3 regions of the Marinomonas epiphytica genome follow, and region 3 is predicted to be linked to each of the others. Evidence: predicted binding sites of a transcription regulator. Region 3 holds the regulator's gene; each other region holds the start of a gene.

Region 1 (7,905 bases), on a different contig from region 3:
TGATGTTTTCAAATTTTCCTGGTAAGGTTAAATTGCGAACATCTAACAGAGTTTCCCCTTTTTCGACCTCTTCACGCTGGAACATTTCGTCCATTTCACGGCCGACCATCATTCCAATGAGTTCTTCTTTGGTTATGTCTGTGGTCTTTTTGGAACCTATGTATTGCCCATCACGAATAACTGACACTTCATCAGACAATTCAAAGACTTCTCCCAACTTATGAGAGATATAAATGATAGCGATGCCACGCTCTTGAACTTTTTTAACAATCTTATACAGCTGCTGAACTTCAGATTCTGTTAATGCCGTTGTCGGCTCATCCATGATGATTAGTTTGGCATCGTATGAAACTGCTGTCGCAATGGCTAACAACTGAGCTTTCGCCACAGAAACGTCTTGCATTAGGGTCTCCACGCTCATCGGGATACCTAATTCTTTTAAAATTTGGTTAGTTTGCTCATTCATCGCGGCTTGATCCATCAAGATACCTTTCTTGATTTCACGACCTAAATAAAAATTAGCGGCCACAGACAAGTTAGCAGAAGGGCTGATTTCCTGTGGCACCATAGCAAGCCCAGTACGAATTGCATCTATTGGAGCTTTAGGAGTAAAAGGTTGACCGTCAAAATGGATCTTGCCACCCGCATCCGGCGTGTACAGACCATACAAGATTTTCATTAATGTTGATTTACCAGCGCCATTTTCTCCCATTAGCGCATGGATGCTGCCCTTGCGGATCGATAAGTTCACTTGATCCAAGGCTTTTACACCTGGGAAAGTTTTACTTACGTTTTCCATTTCTAATATGAAATCTGAAGTAGTCATAAGCGTTGTTATTCTTATTCGTCTAGTTAAGTTTGGAGCAAAGTCTCTCTATCTGAAAAACGGACTGACTCGTTTTTCTAGCACTTTTCAAAAAAAGATAAGTAGAGAGACCCCCAGCCGTTATCGGCATAAGGCTGGGGATATGCTGATTACAGCGTTAGTACTGAGACAAATACTCAGCTTTTTGATCTTCTTTCACTAACTCAAAATCGATCCAGTTCATTTTCTCAACCTTCTCGCCTTTCGCTAGTTGATAAGCGATTTCTGCGCCACCATAACCTTGGCCTTTCGCACTCTGGAATACCGTAGAGTCTAGACCTTCACCAAGATACTCAAGGGCATCTGGCGTAGCGTCTACACCTGAAATGATTAGAGAAGCGTCAGTCAAGCCGGCTTTCTTCGCTGCCAATAAAGCACCGATAGCCATTTCGTCATTGTTGGCAACAATCACGTTAATTTCAGGGTGGGCTTGCAATAAGTCTTCGGTAATTTGCAACGCTTTCGCGCGGTCCCAACGACCTTCTTGCTCAGCAACAATTTTGATATTTGGGTACTTATCAAACACCTGCTTATTACCTTCTGTACGTTTGATCTGGGCTTCGTGACCTAGAACCCCCATAAGAATGGCAACATGACCAGGCTTACCGTCAAGCATACCGACGACACTTTCAGCTTGGATAATACCGGCTTGAATGGACTCAGAGCCGACATAAGCATCCACATTTTTCATGGTGCTTTCATTAGGAAGGCGGTTAACAATAACCAGTGGGATATCTGCTCGGCTGGCTTTTTTCGAAATAGGCTTAACAATAGCCACATCGGTGGGAACAACTAACAATGCATCTACATCAGCATCGATAAAGTTATCGACATCATTGAGCATTTTGCTTGGGTCATCATTAGCATCCGTTAGCTTGATTTGAACATCAGGGTGCTCAACATCAAACTTACTTACCCCTTCGTACAAATAGCTTAGCCATTTGTCGGCAAACGATGGCATTGGTGCGCCGATTACCAGTTCATCTGCCATAGCAAAATTTGTCATAGAGCAGATTACAGAAGCGGCAAGCAAAGTCTTTTTAATCATGTTCATCTCATCCTTTTTTTTGTTATTTGAGTAATAAGAATCAATCAAGTGTGAATGGTTTTTTATTGTTCCAATCGATCACTTGGTAATCAGACTAGCAACAAGATTATTTTATTGCAAGCGCTTGCAATAAAATTTTTATCTCTTATGATCAATTCTTATTAAAGCGATAAAACAACAATAAAAGAGCGATTAAAATGAAGTTAAAAATTGGTAATGCCCCTTGTTCATGGGGCGTCGAAATGCCCGATGATATAATTAACCCTAAATGGAACAAGGTGTTAGAAGAGTGCCAACAAGCTGGTTATAAAGGTATCGAGCTTGGTCCTGTCGGCTTTTTTCCTGAACAACCAGACGTGTTTGGGCAAGCCTTAGAAGAGCATCAACTCACACTTACTGCCGGCGTAGTCTTTCGACCGTTTCATGACCCAAATCAATGGGATAGGGTTTTAGATGGTGCCCGCCGAACATTTCAAGCATTACGTTCTCATGGCGCACATAACGCCGTCCTTATTGACTCCATCGCTGAAGAAAGAGCCCTGACTGCTGGCCGCCCTTTAGAGGCCAGAAGGCTCACTGGGCTCGATTGGAAAGGCATGATGGATCGTGTTGAAACCATCGCCAAAATAGGCACTGAAGAATTTGGACTAGATGTATCCCTTCATGGTCACGCCGCTGGCTTTATTGAGTACAAAGACGAAATCGAGAAAACGCTCGATCATATTGATGAGAAATATCTGTCTCTTTGTATCGATACAGGGCACTGTTTATATGCAGGATTTGACCCTATTGAATTTTATAAGACACACCAATCTCGCACTCATTATTTACATTTTAAAGACGTTGACCCGCAAGTGAAGGCCAAGGTAATTGCCCAAAGAATTAACTTTTATGATGCGATTAAACAAGGTTTATTTTGTAACCTCGGTCAAGGTAGTTGTGATTTCTCAGCACTCTTTACCGCTTTGCGAGACTCTAATTTTCAAGGTTGGTCTACTATTGAACAAGAGTGCGACCCTCTATCAAACAATACGCTTAACGACGCAATAGCAAACCGAGAGTTCTTGTTCAATACATTAAATTCATTTATTAGTTAACCATTTCTAGTCGAAATTATGCATGAAAAAATGTATAATAAATAAACACATTTTTTCGACATAGCAAGCAAGGATGAAGCTAATAGCACAGGTTAAATAATAGGTACTTCATGCAACAAAGCCGATATAAACACGTTACTCAAAAAGAGGTCGCTGACAAAGCGGGAGTCTCTCTATCGGCTGTATCTCGGGCCTTCACTCAAGGAGCGAGTGTTTCCGCCAAAACGAGGGAAAAAATTGAAGCCGCAGCAGATGAGCTAGGCTATAAGCCTAACATTTTAGCTCAGTCCTTAATGACTAACCGCACTCATTTGATCGGAGTCATTTCCAGTAACTTTGAAAACCCTATGTTTATCGAAGTACTCGACCTTATCACGAAAGAGCTGCAGTCTCGTAACTACCGCACTTTAGTAGAAAACCTTGCACTTGAGGCAAAACCAGAAGACGTATTAGACCGCTTGTTGCAATATCGCGTGGATGGCGTGCTGTTTTTATCTTCCGTTTTACCGGCCATATTTGCTGAAGTCTGTGAAAAAGCGAAGTTACCTTCGGCGATTATGTTTGGTCGAGCTTGTGAGACGGGTCCGATCAACGTAGTAACAGCGGACAATAGCCAAGCAGGCACTATTGGCATAAAAGCACTACTAGATTACGGCTATAAACACATTGCTTTTTTAGGTGGCCCTGCGAATGCCACTACAACAATAGATAGAAAACGCAGTGCTATTCAAACCCTAACGGAACATGGCCTTGAATTTGCCACCATTCAACACTGTGATACTTATTCCTATGATTCAGCTCGCCAGCAATCTCTAGCCTTATTATCTGATCACCCTGAGGTCGATGCTATTTTCTGTGGCGACGACATTCTAGCCATCGCAACGCTGGACTCCGCTAGAGAATTGGGGCGTTTGTGTCCTGAAGAAATTGGCATTCTCGGCTTCAATGATATGTCTATGGCATCCTGGGGAGCCTATAATCTCAGCACGATTAAGCAACCTATTCAGAAAATGGTAGATGCCGCGGTAGAGTTGATCATTAAGCGCATAGAACACCCACATTTAGCCACGGAGACGCGGCTTTTCCCTTGCGAGCTGATAGTGAGAGACACACTTAAAAGACAAAGCTGATGTGTACATCACTTTGTCTTAATGTTACGACAAGCGGCTAAGCCCCTTGTCGTGTCTTGAGATTACTCTAAGTCAACCCACTGACCGTTGCTTTGATAGGACTTAACCGCCGCTTGCACAAACTTAACGCCTTGGGCGCCATCTTGAATGTTTGGAAAGTTTCTTGCTAAAGGATCTTCCGGTGTATTTGTCGCTTTCGCAATAATCACCTCGGCCAAATCCGTGTATAAGTTAGCAAAAGCTTCTCGGTAGCCTTCCGGATGACCAATGGCAATACGGGAGACTCTATTGGCCGCTGCATGCAAGCCTATACCGCCTTTTTGCAGTATCTTAGTGGGCTGATCTAAGCTGCGCACCAATAACTGATTAGGTTGCTCTTGATGCCACTCTAAGCCACCTTTACTGCCATATACTCGTAAGTATAAACCATGATCGGCGCCTGCCGCCGCTTGCGTAATAAAGAAAGAGCCACGGGCGTTATTACTATAACGAGTTAGAATACCCGTATAGTCGTCTGCTTCCCGCCCAGGTACAGTTGTCGCAATGTCCGCACACAACTGAGTCGGCTCAAGCCCTGTTACAAATGATGCCAAGTGATAACAATGAGTCCCTATGTCTCCCAAAATTAACGATGGCCCTGCTATTTCTGGATCCATATGCCAGTTTTTACCGTTTTTCTCTGCTTCCGAAAGCTCTGCTAGATGGCCTTGTACATAGTCACATTGCACCATACGAATCTCTCCAAGTTCACCAGCAGCAATGATCGCTTTGGCTTCACGTACCATAGGAAAGCCTGTGTAAGCATAAGCTACGCAGCATTCTAGCTCGCTTTGCTGAACGCGTTTTACTAAATCCATGGCTTCATCTAATTCGTTTGCTAAAGGCTTTTCACAAACCAAATGAAAACCCTGCTCTATGGCAAGGCAAGCAATCTGATAATGGCTGTTATTGGGGGTCATAATGGCAATCACATCCACTTTGTCTGATCGCTTTGCCTCAGCCAAAATCATCTCTTCTGGTGTCCCATAGCCACGCTCAATACCAAGCTCTTGAGCACTTTGTATCGAACGTTCTGGATTAGAAGAGAATACGCCAGCAACCACGTCATAGTATTCTTCTAATCGGGCTGCACCACGATGCACATTACCAATAAAAGAGCCCGGTCCACCACCAATCACACCCAGTCTCAGTTTTCGTCCTAGCGCTTTAATAACAGGATTCGCAACCATCTTTTTATCCTTCTTGTTGTTCTATATGGCTAATAAAAGAACACCTTGCCTCACAGCGGGTCAGACAAGGTGTTAAACGTATTCGCTAAATGGAGGCTTTAGAGCTTACTGCAGAAAGTTACTTTCAATAAATTGACGACTTTGCTGGGCATTTTCTAAGGAACTGTTGTCTTTTGATGGGTCAACATCCTGCTCTACCGTGATCCAACCGTTGTATTCAATTTTCTCTAAGGTTGCACGAACGGCTTTAAAATCAACGCACCCATCACCTAATGGACAAAATACACCGTTACCAATAGCCGTATAAAAGTCCACATTGTTCGCCACAGTATGAGCCAGCACTGTGTCATTGATGTCTTTAAAATGAATGTATTCCACTCGGTCTTGGTAAGTTTCAATCAGCTCGGCAGGGTTTATATCAGCATAGCGGCAATGCCCAGTGTCGATGCATAGCTTCACTAGATCACTGTCTAAATCCGCCATAGCGCGGTCAATTTCATCTCGGTATTCAATAAAACTACCAGCATGAGGGTGAACCACGGGGATAATATTGTATTTTCGGCAAATTAGAGATAATTCAGTGATAGTGGTCATCATCTCTGCCCATTCATCATCAGGTAGTCGATAGGCTGTTTCAACCTGACCGGCTTGATCGGTACGTGGTGAAGAAACATGGTCAATCACCACCATATACTTGGCATTCTGAGCTTGCAGTAATTTGCAGGTTTCTTCCGTATATTCAAGAATTTCTGCGCGTTTATCTGCTTGATGCAGATGTTTAAAGATGGTACCAGCAATTAACTCCAAGCCATTCTCTTGTAGCTTACTAGACAACACTTGTTTATCGGTTGGTAGGTAACCTAACGGCCCCAGCTCGGTGGCTTTGTAACCTGCTAATGCGATTTCATTAAGCACGGTTTCCCACGCTGGGTTACTTGGGTTGTCGGCAAATTCGATTCCCCATGAGCAAGGGGCATTTGAGAGTTGAAGTTTCATTATTTTTATTCTTCCTTTAGTTATTTGACTGAGCAATAAACACATTAATGCAAGCGCTTGCAAAATGTCAATATAGAATTTTCATTTAGTTATTTTGACGATTTTATAAAGCCACTTCCCTCTCAAATTCTCTTAACCTCTGTCATCATTTCGCCATTTCCCATTCATCTTAACGTCATAATTTAGCTCTAGTCTTAAGGGTATAAACCGCAATTCCATACCCTTGGTGGAGCCAAACAGTGATACAAGTTGAACAATTGATTGCCAGTAAATCCCCCCAGTTCTTTGACAAAAGCCCCATCATTACTCGCCCCACAGTGAGTGTGTTAAAACGTTTATTCCATGAGTCCGAAGTCAACCAGTTTTTAGACCAAAATGGCGATTGCATGGGGTTCGAGTTTATTGACCGGGTATTGGATCACTTTAACTTTGGATATCAGGTCAGCCAGGTAGACCGTCGTAACATTCCGGCCAGTGGGCGGGTGATGATCATTGCTAACCATCCCCTTGGTGCGTTGGATGGCCTTGCCTTATTACGCCTAGTAGGTGAGATTCGTCCTGATGTCAAAATCGTCGGCAACGACCTGTTAATGGGATTCGAAGGATTACAAAATCTGGTATTACCCGTTGATAACATTGGCGGAAAAACAGGCCGCCAACAGTTAAAAGCCATTATGAATTGTCTGCATAATGAAGAAGCGGTAATCATTTTTCCAGCCGGAGAAGTTTCCCGCCTGTCACCGAGCGGTGTAAAAGACCAACGCTGGAATCACAACTACCTAAAGTTGGCTCAAAAGACCAACAGCCCACTGCTACCCGTGCATATAGGCGGGCGTAATTCTATGCTGTTTTATACCAGCTCCTTGGTATATCGACCTTTATCGACTATTCAGCTAGCTAACGAAATGTTTCGTCAAAAAAACAATAAGATTCCTATGCAAGTGGGGCAACCGATTCCCATTCAAGAGCTGGCTAACCTACCTCTTAGTGATAAAGAAAAAAACAAATTAGTTAAGCGCCATTTGTACCGTATCGCAAAGGGTAAAAAGCCTCTATTTAAAACGGAAAAGACAGTAGATCACCCACAAAACCGTCAACAAATAAAGTCTGAGTTAAAGCAGTCTGAACATTTAGGCAGCACTAAAGATAACAAGCAGATTTACTTATTTGATTACGACCCCTCTTCGGTCACCATGAAAGAAATTGGCCGCTTAAGGGAGATTGCATTTCGTAAGGTTGGTGAAGGAACTGGAGAGCGTACTGACCTTGATAAATTCGACCAGTATTATCGTCATTTAATACTATGGGATGAAGAAGAATTAGAGATTGTTGGTGCTTATCGCATTGGTGAAGTTGCCCGATACATGGAAGAAAATAGTAAGAATAAAATTTACAGTGCGGAACTGTTTCGTTATTCCTGTGAGATGGAACCCTATTTCGAGCAAGGTATCGAATTAGGCCGTAGTTTTGTTCAGCCTAAATATTGGGGCAAGCGCAGCCTTGATTACCTTTGGTATGGTATTGGCGCTTATCTTAACCG
Region 2 (7,905 bases), 220 kb from region 3:
ATCCCAATCAATTCCAAAGGACTGCAACCACAAAGCAACCGGTCCCATACTGGGATCAAACAATATCCACCACAATACGCCAGCTAAGGCAGGGGCAACAGCATAAGGCCAAATAAGCATAGTTTGATACGCTAACTTGCCACGAATTACTCGGTCTGCCATTACTGCCAAGAACAAAGCGATCGCCATTCCAACAAAGGCTACAGAAAAGCTAAAAATCAAGGTTGTCAGAATGGATTCATAATAAAGAGGATCAGTAAAAAGGTCGGCAAAGTTTTCTAAACCAACAAACTCTCGGCTAATACCAAAAGCGTCTTCTTGATAAAATGCCTGCTCAAGCGCTTGCTCAGCTGGCCAAAGAAAGAAAATAAAGGTAATGATCAACTGTGGTAACACTAACAGCCAAGGCAACACTTTATTCGGAAAGGTAACAGTCATAAATGGATGTATCCGGGAAACGAATCAAAAAATCCCCCCTATGGAAGCCCATAGGGGGAAAAGGTATTACTCAGTCTTAATCGTTCGCTTTTTCAAACTTACGAAGAAGAGCATTACTACGCTCAACGGCTTTATCTAAAGCTGCTTGAGCTGTTGCTTTACCACTCCAAACAGACTCTAGCTCTTCGTCGATCACGCCACGGATCTGTACAAAGTTACCCAAACGCAAACCTTTTGTGTTTGCCGTTGGGGTGCCAGTTGTCATTTGTACAACCGCAGTTTCTGTTCCTAGGTTAGCATCGTAAAAACCTTGGCCTTTGGTTAGGTCGTAAGCCGCCTTAGTAATAGGTAGGTAGCCTGAGAACTGGTGCCAGTCGGCTTGTACCGCCGCACCAGAGAGGAAACCAAGGAAAGAGGCTACGCCTTTGTATTCTTCATCGCTGTGACCTTCAAGAACCCACAATGATGCACCACCGATAATTGTGTTAGATGGCTGATCTACTTTACCTTCCCAGTAAGGTAGTTCTGCTACACCAAAGTCAAACTGGGCATTACGCTTAATACCTGCATAACCTGCAGAAGACTCGGTAAACATGGCACACTCTTGGCTGTAGAATTTAGCTGCGCCATCGTTGGTACGACCTGAGTAGCTAAAGATACCGTTTTGTTGCCATTCGCCCATTTTTTCAATGTGCGCCACTTGTAGAGGGCCATTAAATGCCATCTCTGTTTTAAGACCACCAAAACCATTGTCTAAGGTAGCAAAAGGAGCGTTATGACGAGCACTCATGTTTTCTAGGTGAACCCATGATTGCCATGCAGTTGTGAAACCACAAGTCACACCTGCTGACTGAAGTTTCTTCGCAGTTGCTTCCACTTCCTGCCATGTGGTTGGTGCATCGCTAATACCCGCCTTAGCAAACAAATCTTTGTTGTAATACAGGACCGGAGTAGAGCTGTTAAACGGCATAGACAACATGTTGCCTTCGCTGTCTGTGTAGTAACCTGTCACGGCACTTAGATATGAATTTTCATTGAAAGACTGACCAGACTCGCGCATCAGTTTATGAACAGGATAGATTGCCCCTTTGGCCGCCATCATGCTGGCAGTACCTACTTCGAATACCTGAACAATCGCTGGCTGCTGTTTCGCACGGAATGCTGCGATAGCAGAGGTCATTGTTTCAGAGTAGTTACCTTTGTAAACAGCTTTTACTTTATAAGCATCTTGAGAATCGTTAAACGCTTGCGCGATTTCATTTACCTTCTCACCGTTTGCGCCGCCCATGGCGTGCCACCACTCAATTTCAGTCGCAGCAAAACCAGAAGTCGCAACAGACAAACCAACCAACGCAGACGCCATCTTTAACTTATGCATTACCATGTCCCTCAGACGAGTTATTATTAAATTCGAGAACACACTATAGACATCAAATATGTCACTTTTATGATAAATTCATTTCATATGAAACATCAATAGCTCAAATGAAACTAAATTCTTCATCAAAGAGCACATAAATGAAACCCGCAAAGCAAATAAGCTTAGCAAAAATAGATACTTAGCAAGCTAACCTAGCTAGCAGAAAAGAGCGTGAAGAAAAGAGAAAAACCAATCGATTAGGATATAAAAGTAAAAAACACTGGAATAAAGCAGCTTTAAGCTGACTAAGCTGTATGAAACAGCGTGAGACCTTTGCCAAACTACCAGCTTAAAGGGTAAGAGAAAACTACGGCCGAATGAGATAAGTAAGGTGCTTGCTCATAAGAATACAAATTTTAGACATAAAAAAACCCGCTATAAAAAGCGGGTTTCTTTAATAATGGTGCCCAGACGCGGAATCGAACCACGGACACGAGGATTTTCAATCCTCTGCTCTACCGACTGAGCTATCTGGGCAAGTGCGGCGTATTATATATGACTCTTAGTGGTCGTCAACACTTTTTTTAATTTATTTTAAACAATCACTTAGAGAGCCCAAATGTTCTGCTATTATCTAGCAAACTTTAGGAGACTTTGCATGCTACACATTGTTTTATTCCAACCGGAAATCCCGCCGAATACGGGTAACATAATTCGCCTCTGTGCTAATACAGGCTACCAGCTTCACTTAATTGAGCCTTTAGGGTTTGACCTTGAAGATAAGAAACTACGCCGCGCTGGGTTGGATTATCATGAATTTGCTAACATTAAGCGTTACCCTGATTTCGACGCCTTTCTGGCCAGCAATACGGTCGCGAATGTTTATGCCTTAACAACAAAAGGAAGTCGCACTCATAGTGAAGCCGAGTTCGCTCCTAACGATGCCCTAGTATTTGGCCCAGAGACCCGTGGACTTCCCATGGCGTTTATTGAAGCTCTACCAGCCCCACAACGTTTACGGTTACCCATGCAGGCTAATTCACGTAGCCTAAATTTGTCTAACACAGTGGCGGTCATGATTTATGAATCTTGGCGTCAGCTAGGCTACGCCATGCCTGAAGCCGATTAGGAATGCACTATGAATTCACTAGGGCTACTTATTCGGCGTAACAAAACCCGACAACAGTTTCGTAAGAAAGTACATTTACAGGATCTTGCCGACCTCAAAAAGCGCTTCTTGATGTTGGCGGGGGTAATCGGTATTCACAGCTTGGCTATGGTGCTGTTTGAAGATCTAGACTGGTGGCAAGCCTTCTGGCTAACCATGACATCAGCCAGCACCACAGGCTATGGTGATATTTCAGCGGCCACGTTTTGGGGCCAACTGTTTACCATTGTTTTTATTTACGGGCTTGGTATTACATTATTGGCTCAAATCGCCAGTGATTATGTAGAGCTTAGAATCTCGCGCAAAGAAATGCGCATTAAAGGACGCTTGGAGTGGAACAAGATGCAAGACCACATTCTTATTATTAACACCCCAAAATACAATACTGAAAACTACCTCGATCTGCTGATCACCCAAATCTGCTTAACACCAGAAATTGCAGATTACCCGATTCAAATCCTCACACCAGATTTTCCTGATGGATTACCTGACAAATTGCGTTCCCATGGGGTGGTTCACCATACTGGAGATGCGATAGAGCAAGGTATGCTGCTAGCCGCTGGGGCACAGAGGGCCAAGTATATTATTGTGCTTTCCCCAGACGCTCAGGACGCCCATTGCGACAGCCTTAACTTCGACATTTTGCACCGTATCAAACAGCTTAATAGCAAGGCTTTTGTATTAGCTGAGTCCATTAACGACACCAACCGAAACCGCTTTCGTGATGCAGGAGCCAATGCGGTCATTCGCCCAGTAAGAGCGTATCCTGAAATGCTAGTTCGCTCCCTCATAGCCCCCGGCACAGAGCAGGTACTTGAGAACTTGTTCCGCCATCAAGGCGATCATACCGTGCGGATTGATTTAAAGCTCGAAAACGTTAGTTGGGCTAATATCGTGACTACTCTCATTCAGCATGATGTAGGCACCGCCCTAGGCTATGAAGACACCAGCGGCCGCATTATTACCCACCCCAATGCTTCTCGAGTCATTAGCACTAACTCTCTCATTGTATTGGTCAATGACGATCAGCCAGTGCGCACTCAAGATCAGATTGAAGCTTTTTTCAAACACTGAATACAAAAAAAAAGCCTACACGACGTCATAACGTGTAGGCTTTTTTCGTTAGCAAGGATTATAGCTGGCCTGTTAAGACCAAGTATTTTTCCATGAGCTGTTCTTCTGTTTCTTTGCGATTTGGGTCCAGAGGAATACAATCCACAGGGCAAACCTGCTGACACTGAGGCTCATCAAAGTGACCAACACATTCGGTACATTTTGAAGGCTCAATCACGTAAATTTCTTCCCCTTGGAAGATCGCTTCGTTAGGGCATTCAGGTTCACAAACATCACAGTTAATGCATTCATCAGTGATGATAAGAGACATTCTCTACTCCTATTTTCGCCTTTCTAATACCAGAAAAGCTAACAAACTTAATTAAAGGTTCCCGTAGTGTTCTTTCAACACCCGGGCAACCTCAGGGTTCACAAACTGTCCGAAGTCACCGTTCAAAGAAGCGATTTCTCGTACCAAGGTAGAAGAAATATACGAATGTTTTTCTGAAGGTGTTAGGAAAATACTTTCTACATCTGGTGCAATCACACGGTTCATATTGGCTAGCTGAAATTCGTATTCAAAGTCTGAAACAGCTCGCAAACCACGCACCACAACGTTACCTTTTACGGAGCGTGTAAACTCAGTCAGCAGATTATCAAAACCAACGACCTCAACATTAGGCAAGTGACCTAGCACTTTCTTAGCAAGCTCAATACGCAGCTCGTGAGAAAGAACAGGACGCTTTTTAGGGCTCGCAGCAACGGCGACTATCACTGTTTTAAACAGTTTTGAGGCGCGTTCTACTAAATCCATATGGCCATTCGTAATAGGGTCAAATGTGCCCGGATAAACTGCAATTGTGCTCATAGCTTTCATCCAAATATATTCTGGGATCAATGGCTGGGATTAGCCGACTTTTATGTTTGTCTTTTGTTATCTTCCCATTTAGGGGTCGCATAATATAGGAATACGCCCCTGTACTCAATTCGCGCTCATTATCGTTAGCATAGACCAAAGATATTCAGCTTGTGTTTTTTCCTAATGTCGCCTCATTTAAACGACAAACGGAGCCAACACTTGTTTGGAAAAAGTGATCGCCAAAAAGATAAAAATAGGCGATAAGTCCAGACCACCTAATGGCGGAATAAACCTTTGACAAGTACGGTACAAGGGCGCAGTGATTTGCCCCACTAACATAGCCCCAGGATGGCTTGCTCCCGGTGCCACCCAGCTTAAGATTACCGATATTAGCATGGCCCAAAAGTACAGATCTAACAGCTGGTATAACGTGCCAGCTACGGTGTAAATCACATAGTTAAGTGGCGGTAGATACACCCCTTTTACCGTGACAATAAATAACAAGGTAAGGAAGTGAATTAAAAGTGCCAATACCAAAGAAGCCGTATCTAACCGACCGATCGGTGGCACGATTTTTCTTAATGGCAATAAAAGTGGACTGGTGGCTTTTACGACCCCTTGGCTGATCGGGTTATAAAAATCTGCACGAGTAAGTTGCAACAACATTCTTAGCAGAACAACAAACAAATATAAGTTTGCTAAGGTCTTCACTAATAAAATAAATGGATCTGAACTCATTTTGGGTTCCTTTATTTGGCCGAGAAATCTTTGGCCATTTCTTTTGATCGGTTCGCACAGGCAGTCATGGCTGTGCCCACAATTGTATCAATTCCGGACGCTTCTAAAGATAAAACCGCTTGCTCAGTCGTGCCATTTGGCGAAGTAATTTTTTTGCGCAGTTGGGTAATAGGTTCGTCCAGCTCAGTTACCATTCGCGCAGCTCCCAGCATGGCTTGAGTTGCGAGTTTACGGCTATTTTGCTCACTCATTCCCTGTTCAACACCATTCGCAATCATGGACTCCAGAAAACGGAAAAAGTAGGCTGGCGAACTGCCCGACAAACTGGTTACTGTATGCATTTGCTCTTCCGTTTCTACCCAAACCGACTCGCCAATGCTAGAAAACAAACTGCTGGTCCATTCCCTTTGTTCATCACTTAATAGAGAGTTTGCAATCAAACCTGTAATGCCAGCGCCAAGCTGTGATGGGGTATTCGGCATACTACGAACAATAGCCACTTTTTTATTCAACCAGTGTTGCAGGGCGTTCAATTCCACTCCCGCCGCGACCGAAATAAAAAGCTGCTTTACATGTACCTGCTCTGCGAAACCAGCAATCACATCTTGCATTTGCGCGGGTTTGACACAGAGTACAACTACATCCGCCTCTGATACCGCTTGCTGATTATTGTCTAACATGCGGATGCCGTATTGAGCCTCTAATGCCGCACGTTTTTCCTCTGTTCGGGAGGTTCCTATAATATATTCAGCGGGAAAACCGCCTGCAATCATGCCACTGAAAATAGCCGTTGCCATATTACCTACGCCAATAAAGGCGACTTTTACACTCATTTTGAATCCTATATTTTGCGCAATGGGCTCAATCGCCCAGTCATACTATCGCTAGAGTATACAAAGGTAAGAGAATGAACAAGGTTGAGGGCTCACCAAGTTTTTCTTGCCACACTGGGTTGCCTGTTTCGTTATTAGCCTTGCACACCATAGTCGCGAGCACCAAAAATGCCTGTTCCCACTCTTACCATAGAGCTACCAGAGGCAATCGCTGCTTGCAAGTCTCCAGACATGCCAATCGATAAGGTATCTATCCCCTCAAGCTTGTTCTGCAAAGCAAGAAAAGCCTGCTGCAAAGGGCGATAAACCTCAATTTGCTGCTCAACACTTTGTGCCGGAGCTGGAATGGCCATCAAACCTTTCAGCTCAAGGTTAGGTAGGCTCACTACTAAATCAACCATCTCATCCAGTTGCTCTAGTAAAATCCCAGACTTACTAATTTCGCCGCTGATATTGATCTGAATGCAAACCTTTAGTGGTGCTAATTGCGCTGGACGTTGTTCACTCAAGCGACGCGCAATTTTCTCTCTATCAACAGTGTGTACCCAGTCCATAGACTCAGCCACTAAACGTGATTTATTTGATTGAATGGGGCCAATAAAGTGCCATTCAATATCAGAAAGCTGATTAAGTAATTGTTTCTTTTCTACGGCTTCTTGGACATAGTTTTCACCAAAACTGCGCTGCCCCTCTTGATACGCGGCTTGAATAGCGCTAACAGGCTTAGTTTTGCTCACAGCTAAAAGGCTGACACTGCTAGAAGCCCGATTGTAATAGGTTTCCCAATGGTGAATTTGTTGATGAGTATCTGCAAGGTTTTGCTTTATCTGACTAATATCGGTCATTTACCAGCCGCTCTATAAATGAAAAACGGCATAATACTATGCCGTTTGATGAATTACACTGCTCTACAAGAAGGCGCTTATCTGTAAAATTCGTCGCTCGATGCTAGCAATTGACCATGCAAGTCAATTCGATAACCTGTGTTATTACCTAACGAGGCCGCTGCTTTCGATGCAGCATGATAGAGCTCTTCTACCGATGAATATTCAGGATAAAAAGCAATACCAATGGCAACACCATCTTGAATTAGTTGATTGCCAGCAAATTGCGGTTCTTTGAGAGAGCCCAGCAATTTTTTCGTCACCACTTCCGAGTCATCCATACTTTGAATGCGAATCCCTATGGCTAACTCTTGCTCTTCAAAATGAGCAATCAAGTCGTTATCACGCACGGTTTCTCTTATCACTCCGGCAAGCTCTTTAAGCTCTGCTGAATCAATTGCCCGCGTCGTTAATAACTTCACAACCAAAATAGAAACACGCTGAAAGTGACGACGACAGTCTTTAAGCACTAATTCAAAGTTGCTTTCAAAACTAAAGCGATTCAAAAAACCTGTCACTAGGTTTTTATGGCTGCCCTCTAGCAGTAAGGTACTCGCCTGATCGCGACTGAT
Region 3 (7,905 bases):
TACATCTTGTTTGCTGGCGGCCTATTTGGTTTGGAAGTTGTAGAAACCTCTCTATGGGGTGGTCTATTCCTTACTATGTTGCTGGGTATTATTGGTATTGTCGCGTCATTCCCTTTGGGTGTGCTATTAGCTTTAGGTCGTCGTTCAGACATGCCTGTCGCTAAGTCTGTATGTGTCGTATTTATCGAGACTATCCGTGCTGTTCCTTTGATTACCATCCTGTTTATGGCATCCGTTATGATTCCACTGTTCCTGCCAGAAGGTATGAACTTTAATAAACTGTTGCGTGTACTTATTGGTATTACCTTGTTCTCTGCAGCATACATGGCAGAGGTAATTCGTGGTGGTCTACAAGCGATTCCAAAAGGGCAATACGAAGCCGCTGATGCTATGGGGCTAACCTACTGGCAGTCAATGGTATTGGTTATCCTACCACAGGCTTTGAAGCTAGTTATTCCTGGTATCGTAAACACTTTCATCGGTCTATTTAAAGATACGACTCTGGTTTATATCGTTGGTATGTTCGACTTTTTGGGTATTATCCAATTAGCCAACCACGATGCCAACTGGCTTGGAACAACAGTAGAAGGTTATGCCTTTGCCGGCTTTGTTTATTGGGCTATTTGTTTCGGTATGTCTCGTTACAGTATGGCAATCGAACGTAAATTAGAAACCGGTCATAAGCGCAATTAGTTAAGAATTTGAGGTCAATACAATGACAGAAAGAAATATGGCACTTGCCCAACTTGAGCCGGGTGAAGAAGCAATTATCCAATTTAACGATGTGAACAAATGGTACGGGGATTTCCACGTCCTAAAAAACATCAACTTCAGCATCAAAAAAGGCGAGCGTATCGTTGTTTGTGGGCCTTCTGGTTCAGGTAAGTCAACAATGACACGCTGTATCAACCGCCTTGAGGAGCACCAGAAGGGCTCAATTATTGTTGATGGCATTGAGATGAACGACAACCTTAAGAACATCGAAGCCATCCGTAAGGATGTCGGTATGGTGTTCCAGCACTTTAATCTGTTCCCTCACTTGACCATTTTAGAGAACCTAACCTTAGCGCCGATTTGGGTACGTAAAACACCTAAAAAGGAAGCAGAAGAAATGGCAATGCACTACTTGGAGCGTGTAAAAATCGCCAACCAAGCACTGAAATACCCAGGTCAGCTATCAGGTGGTCAGCAGCAACGCGTTGCCATTGCGCGTGGCTTGTGTATGAAACCACGTATTATGCTATTTGATGAGCCAACATCTGCTCTTGACCCTGAAATGATCAAGGAAGTATTGGACGTTATGGTGCAGCTTGCCGATGAAGGCATGACCATGGTGTGTGTAACACACGAAATGGGCTTTGCTAAAACGGTTGCAGACCGTGTTGTTTTCATGGATGCAGGAGAGATCGTTGAAGCTAACGAACCTACTGAGTTCTTCGATAACCCACAACATGATCGTACCCAATTGTTCTTAAGTCAGATTCTTAATCACTGATTTCATTGCAATTCGTGGTATATTAAAAGCCTCATCACTGGTGTGATGAGGCTTTTTTGTTTGACCGTTTGAGATGTACCAAGGATATAGGCTGTTTTACTTATTATGGATAAAAATAATCAGAGCCCTGATCCTTTAACTCTTTGTGTTTTACACTTTGCTGATCACAATGGGCGTGTACAGATTATTTTTCCGCGTCATCGTATTCTTGATATTGGCCAGGTGTCTAAAATCACTAACCGACATTTTAAGCCTATCTATCCTGTTTCACCACAGAACCAAGATCGCTTTAACCTGTCCCGTCAAACAATCGTAGACAGCTATATTTTCAATTATGACACGGCCCGTGTTTTATCCCCTTATGGGGAAGATTATGTCGAGCTAGAAACGAAGGAAATTCAGAAAAGCTTTGCAGGCCCTCTGAATTATTTTGAGCCAATATCCATAAATACCGAGCAAGTCCCTAAGATTGTCAAAGACCACAGACAAGATGAAGAGCAAATGAAGCTCGCCTTAGGTCGCTTTCAGTCAATACGCATTAAACAAAGGCTCCATGAAACGTTGGAAATGCCAGCCTTGTCTAACAGCGCCCAACGTATCATTCAGTTGTCTACGAAAGACAAAGCAGATGCTGAAGAGTTGTGTGACATCATCAGCCTAGACCCAAGTTTAGCAGCTCAGGTCATGGCATGGGCCTCCTCCCCTTATTACGGCACTCGTAATGATGTGTCTTCCATTAAAGATGCCATTGTACGAGTCGTTGGTTATGACCTAGTGCTTAACCTCTCCCTGGGTTTATCACTTAGCAATTGTGTTTCACCCCCTAAGCATGGCCCTAGGCCCTACCAAGATTTTTGGCTTAATGCTGTGTCCCAAGCTTTTCTAATGGAATGCTTAGCGAGGGAAATGCCAACTTCTAACTCTCATTTCATCGGCCATGCTTACTTAGTAGGACTACTGCACAACTTTGGTTATTTAGTCATGGGGACCGTACTATCACCCTATTTTAATCTCCTGTCTCGCAGCCAAGAGGCAAATCGACACCAGCCTACTGAGCTCATAGAAATGCACACATTGCATTTTACTCAAGAACAAATTGCCTCTTGGCAGTTACAGCATTGGGGGCTGCCGGAAGATGTTTGTTTGGCGATTCGTTATAGTAAAGACCAGGCTTACCAAGGCGAACACGAGCAACTGGCAAGGCTCATGTTTGTTGCGCAAACGTTATATAAGGGTGAAACAATAACCGAAGAACAATTAAAGCCACTCGGACTTGAGCAAGAAAGAGTGCAAGCGTGTTACCATCAGCTAATGACATCTAAAACACTTTTACGCCAATTAGCAAAACTCATTAAAAAGCCATCGTAACGCATGTTTGTACTCAATCACTCTGCTGCTAAACAATTTGATTATCGCTGGCATCCAAGCCAACGAATTAATAAGCAACAAGTGCCTAAGCAACTCTGGCCTTGGTTGACGACCCATAGCTCCCTAACGGCAAAACTCCAAAGTGTTGGTGAACTTACCGTACAAGTCATTGAAGATGATTGGGGGCCGGCCACACCGCGAGAAAGAAAACGTTTAAAACTAAGATCGCGTCAGGCAACCCGTATTCGTACTGTGGTACTCATTTGCAATGATCTGCCTGTGATCTACGCACGCTCAGTTGTGCCCGTGAGTGCTTTATGCGGTCATTGGCGACAAGTAAAACACTTAAAAAATACGCCGTTAGGTGGTTATTTATTCCGTCACCGAGGGCTGAAGCGAAGCGCTGTAGAGATAGCTAATTTGCCTAAGTCTCTATTCCCAGGGCAAGAGCAATCTTTATGGGCAAGGCGTTCAGTGTTTCAGCAATACGGACAAGGTATTCTTGTCTGTGAAGTATTCTTCCAAGAGATCACTCAATTACCACAACCTTTTAAAACACTATGAGCAAACTTAAAGACTACGCAGACCTTACCCGATTCAACCGCCCTATTGGCTCACTCCTACTTATGTGGCCGACTCTTTGGGCCTTATGGTTAGCAGCCGACGGATGGCCTGATTGGCATCTGATTGTTATTTTTGTGCTTGGGGTATTCGCAATGCGCTCGGCGGGGTGTGTTATTAATGATTATGCTGATCGTAAAGTGGATGGATTTGTTGAACGCACCAAGAATCGCCCCCTTCCGTCTGGTCGTGTGAGTGAAAAAGAAGCACTTATCGTTTTTGCTAGTTTGGCTCTATTAAGCTTTATTTTGGTTCTTTTTACCGACTTTAGAACCATAATGCTGTCTTTTATAGGGTTAGGCTTAGCGGCTTTGTATCCCTTTATGAAGCGCTATACGCATTTGCCGCAACTGTTTTTAGGGTTAGCTTTCTCTTGGGCTATTCCAATGGCTTACAGTGCTCAAGGTGGCGACCTAAGCGACCCTAAACTGTGGATGCTATTTCTAGCAAACTGTTTATGGACCATCGCCTACGACACTTATTACGCTATGACAGACAGACCCGATGACTTAAAAGTCGGCATCAAATCCACAGCGATTTTATTTGGCCAGTACGACCTATTAATCATCCTCATTTTGCAAGGTCTTACCCTATCCTTATTAACTTGGATAGGTGTGTTAGGGTCTTTGCCATGGCCTTTCTTTGTATCGCTTTTACTTTGCTGTGGTTTGTTTATCCAACAACATCTACAAACCAAAACGCGTGATAGGCAAGCTTGTTTCCATGCTTTTCTTGCTAATAACCGAGTGGGCTTGTGTGTCTTTGTGGGCTTACTACTAAGCTATTAAGTTGAATTTATGGCAGTGATGTGACATTTTAACCAAATTGTCACATTTTCGAGCTTTAATAAACCGTTCCTGAGATGAGGGTGAATCCTGTGACCGGTAAAAAAGTACTAATTATTGATGATGAGTCTTCCATTCGCGAAATGATCGCTGTCGCCTTAGAAATGGCAGGATACGAATATTTGGAAGCAGAAAACAGCCAACAGGCCCACGAAATTATTGTGGATCATAGACCTGATTTGATTCTAGTAGACTGGATGATGCCTGGTGGTAGCGGTATTGAATTAACACGACGTTTAAAGAAAGACCCAACGACCGCTGAAATCCCTGTCATCATGTTGACCGCAAAAAGTGAAGAAGACAATAAGATTCAAGGCCTTGAAGTCGGTGCTGATGATTATATTACTAAGCCATTCTCACCAAGAGAGCTGGTTGCTCGCCTTAAAGCGGTTCTTCGCCGCGCAACACCACAAGGTATCGATGAACCAATTGAAATAGAAGGTCTATTACTAGACCCTATTAGTCAGCGCGTTACCATTGGTAGCCGCCCATTAGAAATGGGGCCTACAGAGTATCGTTTGCTTAAATTTTTAATGACACACCAAGAAAGAGCTTACTCTCGAGCGCAATTATTAGATCAAGTTTGGGGCGGCAATGTCTACGTTGAAGAACGTACGGTTGATGTACACATTCGTCGTTTACGTAAAGCCATTGGTAGTTCCCATGACAGTTTAATTCAAACGGTTCGTGGCACTGGCTATCGATTCTCTGCGAAAAGAACTCCATGAAGAATATTTGGAAAGTCGCCGTAGCCCGATGGCTAATCGGGCTAGCTGCCTGTATTGCCATTGGCCTTGTAATTGGCCAACTGCTTGCTACCTTGCTCATCTATACGCTTGGAAGCTTATACTGGCAAATGTATCAGGTATACACTTTCCACCACTGGTTACGCCACTCAGGCAAAAAAGCGCCCCCTGAATCTGACGGTATTTGGGGGGAAGTTTTTGACGCAGTCTATCGCTTACAGAAAAAGCAACGCAAGTCGAAACGCCGCATGCGCCAAGCTTTAACTCGAATCGAAAGTTCTACTGCCGCCCTAAAAGAAGGGGTTATTATGGCTGACAGCCAAGGTAACCTTGAATGGTGGAATAATTCTGCAGCGCACTTTTTTGGGCTCATGCGCCCAGTAGATCGAGGACAACCGATTACCAACATTGTACGAGACCCAGACTTTTTCCGTTACTTTAGCCAAAAGCGTTTCGGCGAACCTCTAGTGATCAAATCCCCCGCTAAAGAAGGCACTTATCTTGAAGTACAAACGACCCTCTATGATAAAAATGATCACCTAATCTTTATCCGAGACGTCACCCGCCTGCATTTATTAGAGCAGATGCGTAAAGACTTTGTAGCCAATGCCTCACATGAGTTGAAGACACCTTTGACAGTCATAAAAGGGTACTTAGAAACCTTGGACATGTTCAAAGATGCTTTACCAGGCAGCCTACAGAAAGGCATAGTCAATATGTCTGAGCAGTCAGACCGTATGGAGCACTTGATTGAAGATCTTCTGTTACTATCTCGCCTAGAAGGCAATGATAAGCGAGAGCCAGACCAGTGGATCAAAATCACTGATATTACCAGTGCGGTTGAAAAAGCGGCTTCTTCTCTGCTTTCGAACGAACATAAACTGATTTTTGATATTCCCGAAGAAGCACGCATTTATGGGTCTTATAACGAGTTGTACAGTGCATTCTCAAACTTAGTACTCAATGCCGTCAAATATTCACCAGATGGTGGTGATGTGAACGTGACTTGGGATTATGGTGAGTATAGTGGCGTATTCTCAGTGCAAGATGAAGGCTTAGGGGTCGAACCTAGGTACATTCCTAGACTCACAGAACGCTTCTTTCGAGTCGATAAAGGCAGAGGGTCTAAGAACGGTGGTACAGGTTTGGGGTTAGCGATTGTTAAACACGTACTAGTTCATCATGAAGCCAAACTACAAATCCGCAGCCAACCCGGTTTTGGCAGTACCTTTAGTTGCCATTTTCCAAGTAGCCGAATTCGTAATGACCAAATTGCTATGCCAGCTTCATAAGCCAGCATAGCAATAATACGTTTTCATAAGCGACCAAATAACTTGGTAATAAATTCTGTTTTTTCTGCGTCTTGGTCTATCAAGCTAAGCGTCACCGTTAAAAACGTTGAATCTGCTTTCTTTTCCGTAGTGGCTACGGATTGCACGAAATAGTTTAAACGGTTTACTGTGCCTTCATTTTCCAAATCCAGCACTGCTTGACCTAACACTTGAGGGATCACATCATCGCTCTTAATCAACATGGTGGCCTCTTGTAAGGCAAGCTTTATTACCATGCAACGAAACTGTTTGGTTTCAAAACGCACTAACGTGGGTATTTTTACCTCTTTAACCTTCACATGCGGAGAGGTAACTTTAGCCGCTGTGGATTGGCCTTTAGACACTTTCTCCCCTGCATTTAGTAAAACATCTATCGATCCTGAGGCTACACCATCGTTGGCTCGTGGTGCTCCTGATCGGGCTTTCTGAGACGTCAGTTTAGACTCAATGCCATGCTTTTGAGCAGCAGACATTACTTTATTCACTAGCTGTTCACTGGAGAAAGGTTTACCCAAATAATCAGTGACCCCTGACTTTACTGCTTCAACAACATGGTCTTTGTCTCCACGACTGGTAATCATTAAAAATGGCATGGCATCTTTTTGGTATTGTGGTTGTTCACGGCACCATTTTAAAAGCTCAACGCCCGTCATTTCAGGCATTTCCCAATCACACAGCACCATGTCGAACTTGCTTTTGCTCAATAGTTGCTGAGCTTTACGACCATTAATTGCATCTTCAATCACACAAGCGGGGAACTGTTTTCTGAGCGTTCGTCTGATGAGGTCTCGAGTAAAGGAAGCATCATCTACGACTAAAATTTTTAATGACATTACTGCGCCTCATTAGAATCAATTAAAAGTGAAGAGTAGTCTCCAAACTGGCTGCGATATACATCTATCCATAACAGGGTAGCTGCCACCACCGCTATTGGCATGATTACCAAGTTCAAAACGGGGATGGTAATACCTACCATAACAATGGCACCAAACATCCAGCACATAAGCGGCTTACTACGTAGCGCCATTCTCATGTCGTGAAATGCTACCTTGTTATTGTCAAACGCATAATCCATATATTGGATGGCTAACATCCAAGTAGAGAAAAGCAACAGTAATACAGGCGCAATGATGTTCACAATGGGAATAAAAGACAAAATAATTAAACCCAAAAAACGCGGTAAAAAATAGAGAATTTTTTGTAACTCACGCTGTAAGCTGCGCCCTATAATGGCCAAAATGACTTTACTGTTCAGTTGCTCGTCAAATACTTTGCCGGTTTTTTTCTCTTCTACTTTTTCCGCCAAAAACGCCATAAAGGGAGCTGCTAGAATATTAACCCCTATAGAGAAACTATAAAAAAGCAATACCGCGACTACAGCGCCAAAAATGGCATAGAACAGCCAGTTTAAAAAAGACAGCCATTCAGGAAGATAATCCATCAATACCGTGGTCAGATGATGGAAATAGCTCAGGGCTAATAAATAGACAACGCCCATC

What was found. The regulator PhoB, encoded in region 3, activates phosphate uptake and scavenging genes when phosphate is short. The targets are predictions, from matches to a motif close to TGTCATANNNNTGTCANA.
Region 1: olsF (bifunctional ornithine lipid synthase OlsF) is a predicted target of PhoB. The motif match lies at 6,506-6,523, and genes of this name have one in related genera.
Region 2: ugpB (sn-glycerol-3-phosphate ABC transporter substrate-binding protein UgpB) is a predicted target of PhoB. The motif match lies at 1,874-1,891, and genes of this name have one in related genera.

What each region holds. Positions count from the first base shown of each region.
Region 1 is NZ_BAAGVX010000032.1:82,370-90,274, forward strand. Features, by position in the region: gene ACYVGZ_RS10020 (sugar ABC transporter ATP-binding protein) at 1-826, opposite strand, end outside; gene ACYVGZ_RS10025 (sugar ABC transporter substrate-binding protein) at 984-1,913, opposite strand; gene ACYVGZ_RS10030 (TIM barrel protein) at 2,111-3,010, shown strand; gene ACYVGZ_RS10035 (LacI family DNA-binding transcriptional regulator) at 3,121-4,140, shown strand; gene ACYVGZ_RS10040 (Gfo/Idh/MocA family protein) at 4,203-5,369, opposite strand; gene ACYVGZ_RS10045 (TIM barrel protein) at 5,475-6,365, opposite strand; gene olsF (bifunctional ornithine lipid synthase OlsF) at 6,605-7,905, shown strand, end outside.
Region 2 is NZ_BAAGVX010000038.1:327,619-335,523, reverse strand. Features, by position in the region: gene ugpA (sn-glycerol-3-phosphate ABC transporter permease UgpA) at 1-438, opposite strand, end outside; gene ugpB (sn-glycerol-3-phosphate ABC transporter substrate-binding protein UgpB) at 515-1,816, opposite strand; tRNA gene ACYVGZ_RS14000 (tRNA-Phe) at 2,260-2,335, opposite strand; gene trmL (tRNA (uridine(34)/cytosine(34)/5-carboxymethylaminomethyluridine(34)-2'-O)-methyltransferase TrmL) at 2,457-2,927, shown strand; gene ACYVGZ_RS13990 (ion channel) at 2,937-4,040, shown strand; gene ACYVGZ_RS13985 (YfhL family 4Fe-4S dicluster ferredoxin) at 4,099-4,350, opposite strand; gene coaD (pantetheine-phosphate adenylyltransferase) at 4,402-4,887, opposite strand; gene ACYVGZ_RS13975 (YggT family protein) at 5,074-5,616, opposite strand; gene proC (pyrroline-5-carboxylate reductase) at 5,628-6,449, opposite strand; gene ACYVGZ_RS13965 (YggS family pyridoxal phosphate-dependent enzyme) at 6,584-7,294, opposite strand; gene ACYVGZ_RS13960 (diguanylate cyclase domain-containing protein) at 7,372-7,905, opposite strand, start outside.
Region 3 is NZ_BAAGVX010000038.1:104,168-112,072, forward strand. Features, by position in the region: gene ACYVGZ_RS12895 (amino acid ABC transporter permease) at 1-693, shown strand, start outside; gene ACYVGZ_RS12900 (amino acid ABC transporter ATP-binding protein) at 716-1,495, shown strand; gene ACYVGZ_RS12905 (HDOD domain-containing protein) at 1,601-2,863, shown strand; gene ACYVGZ_RS12910 (chorismate--pyruvate lyase family protein) at 2,867-3,427, shown strand; gene ubiA (4-hydroxybenzoate octaprenyltransferase) at 3,424-4,272, shown strand; gene phoB (phosphate regulon transcriptional regulator PhoB) at 4,362-5,057, shown strand; gene phoR (phosphate regulon sensor histidine kinase PhoR) at 5,054-6,367, shown strand; gene ACYVGZ_RS12930 (response regulator) at 6,391-7,239, opposite strand; gene cysZ (sulfate transporter CysZ) at 7,239-7,905, opposite strand, start outside.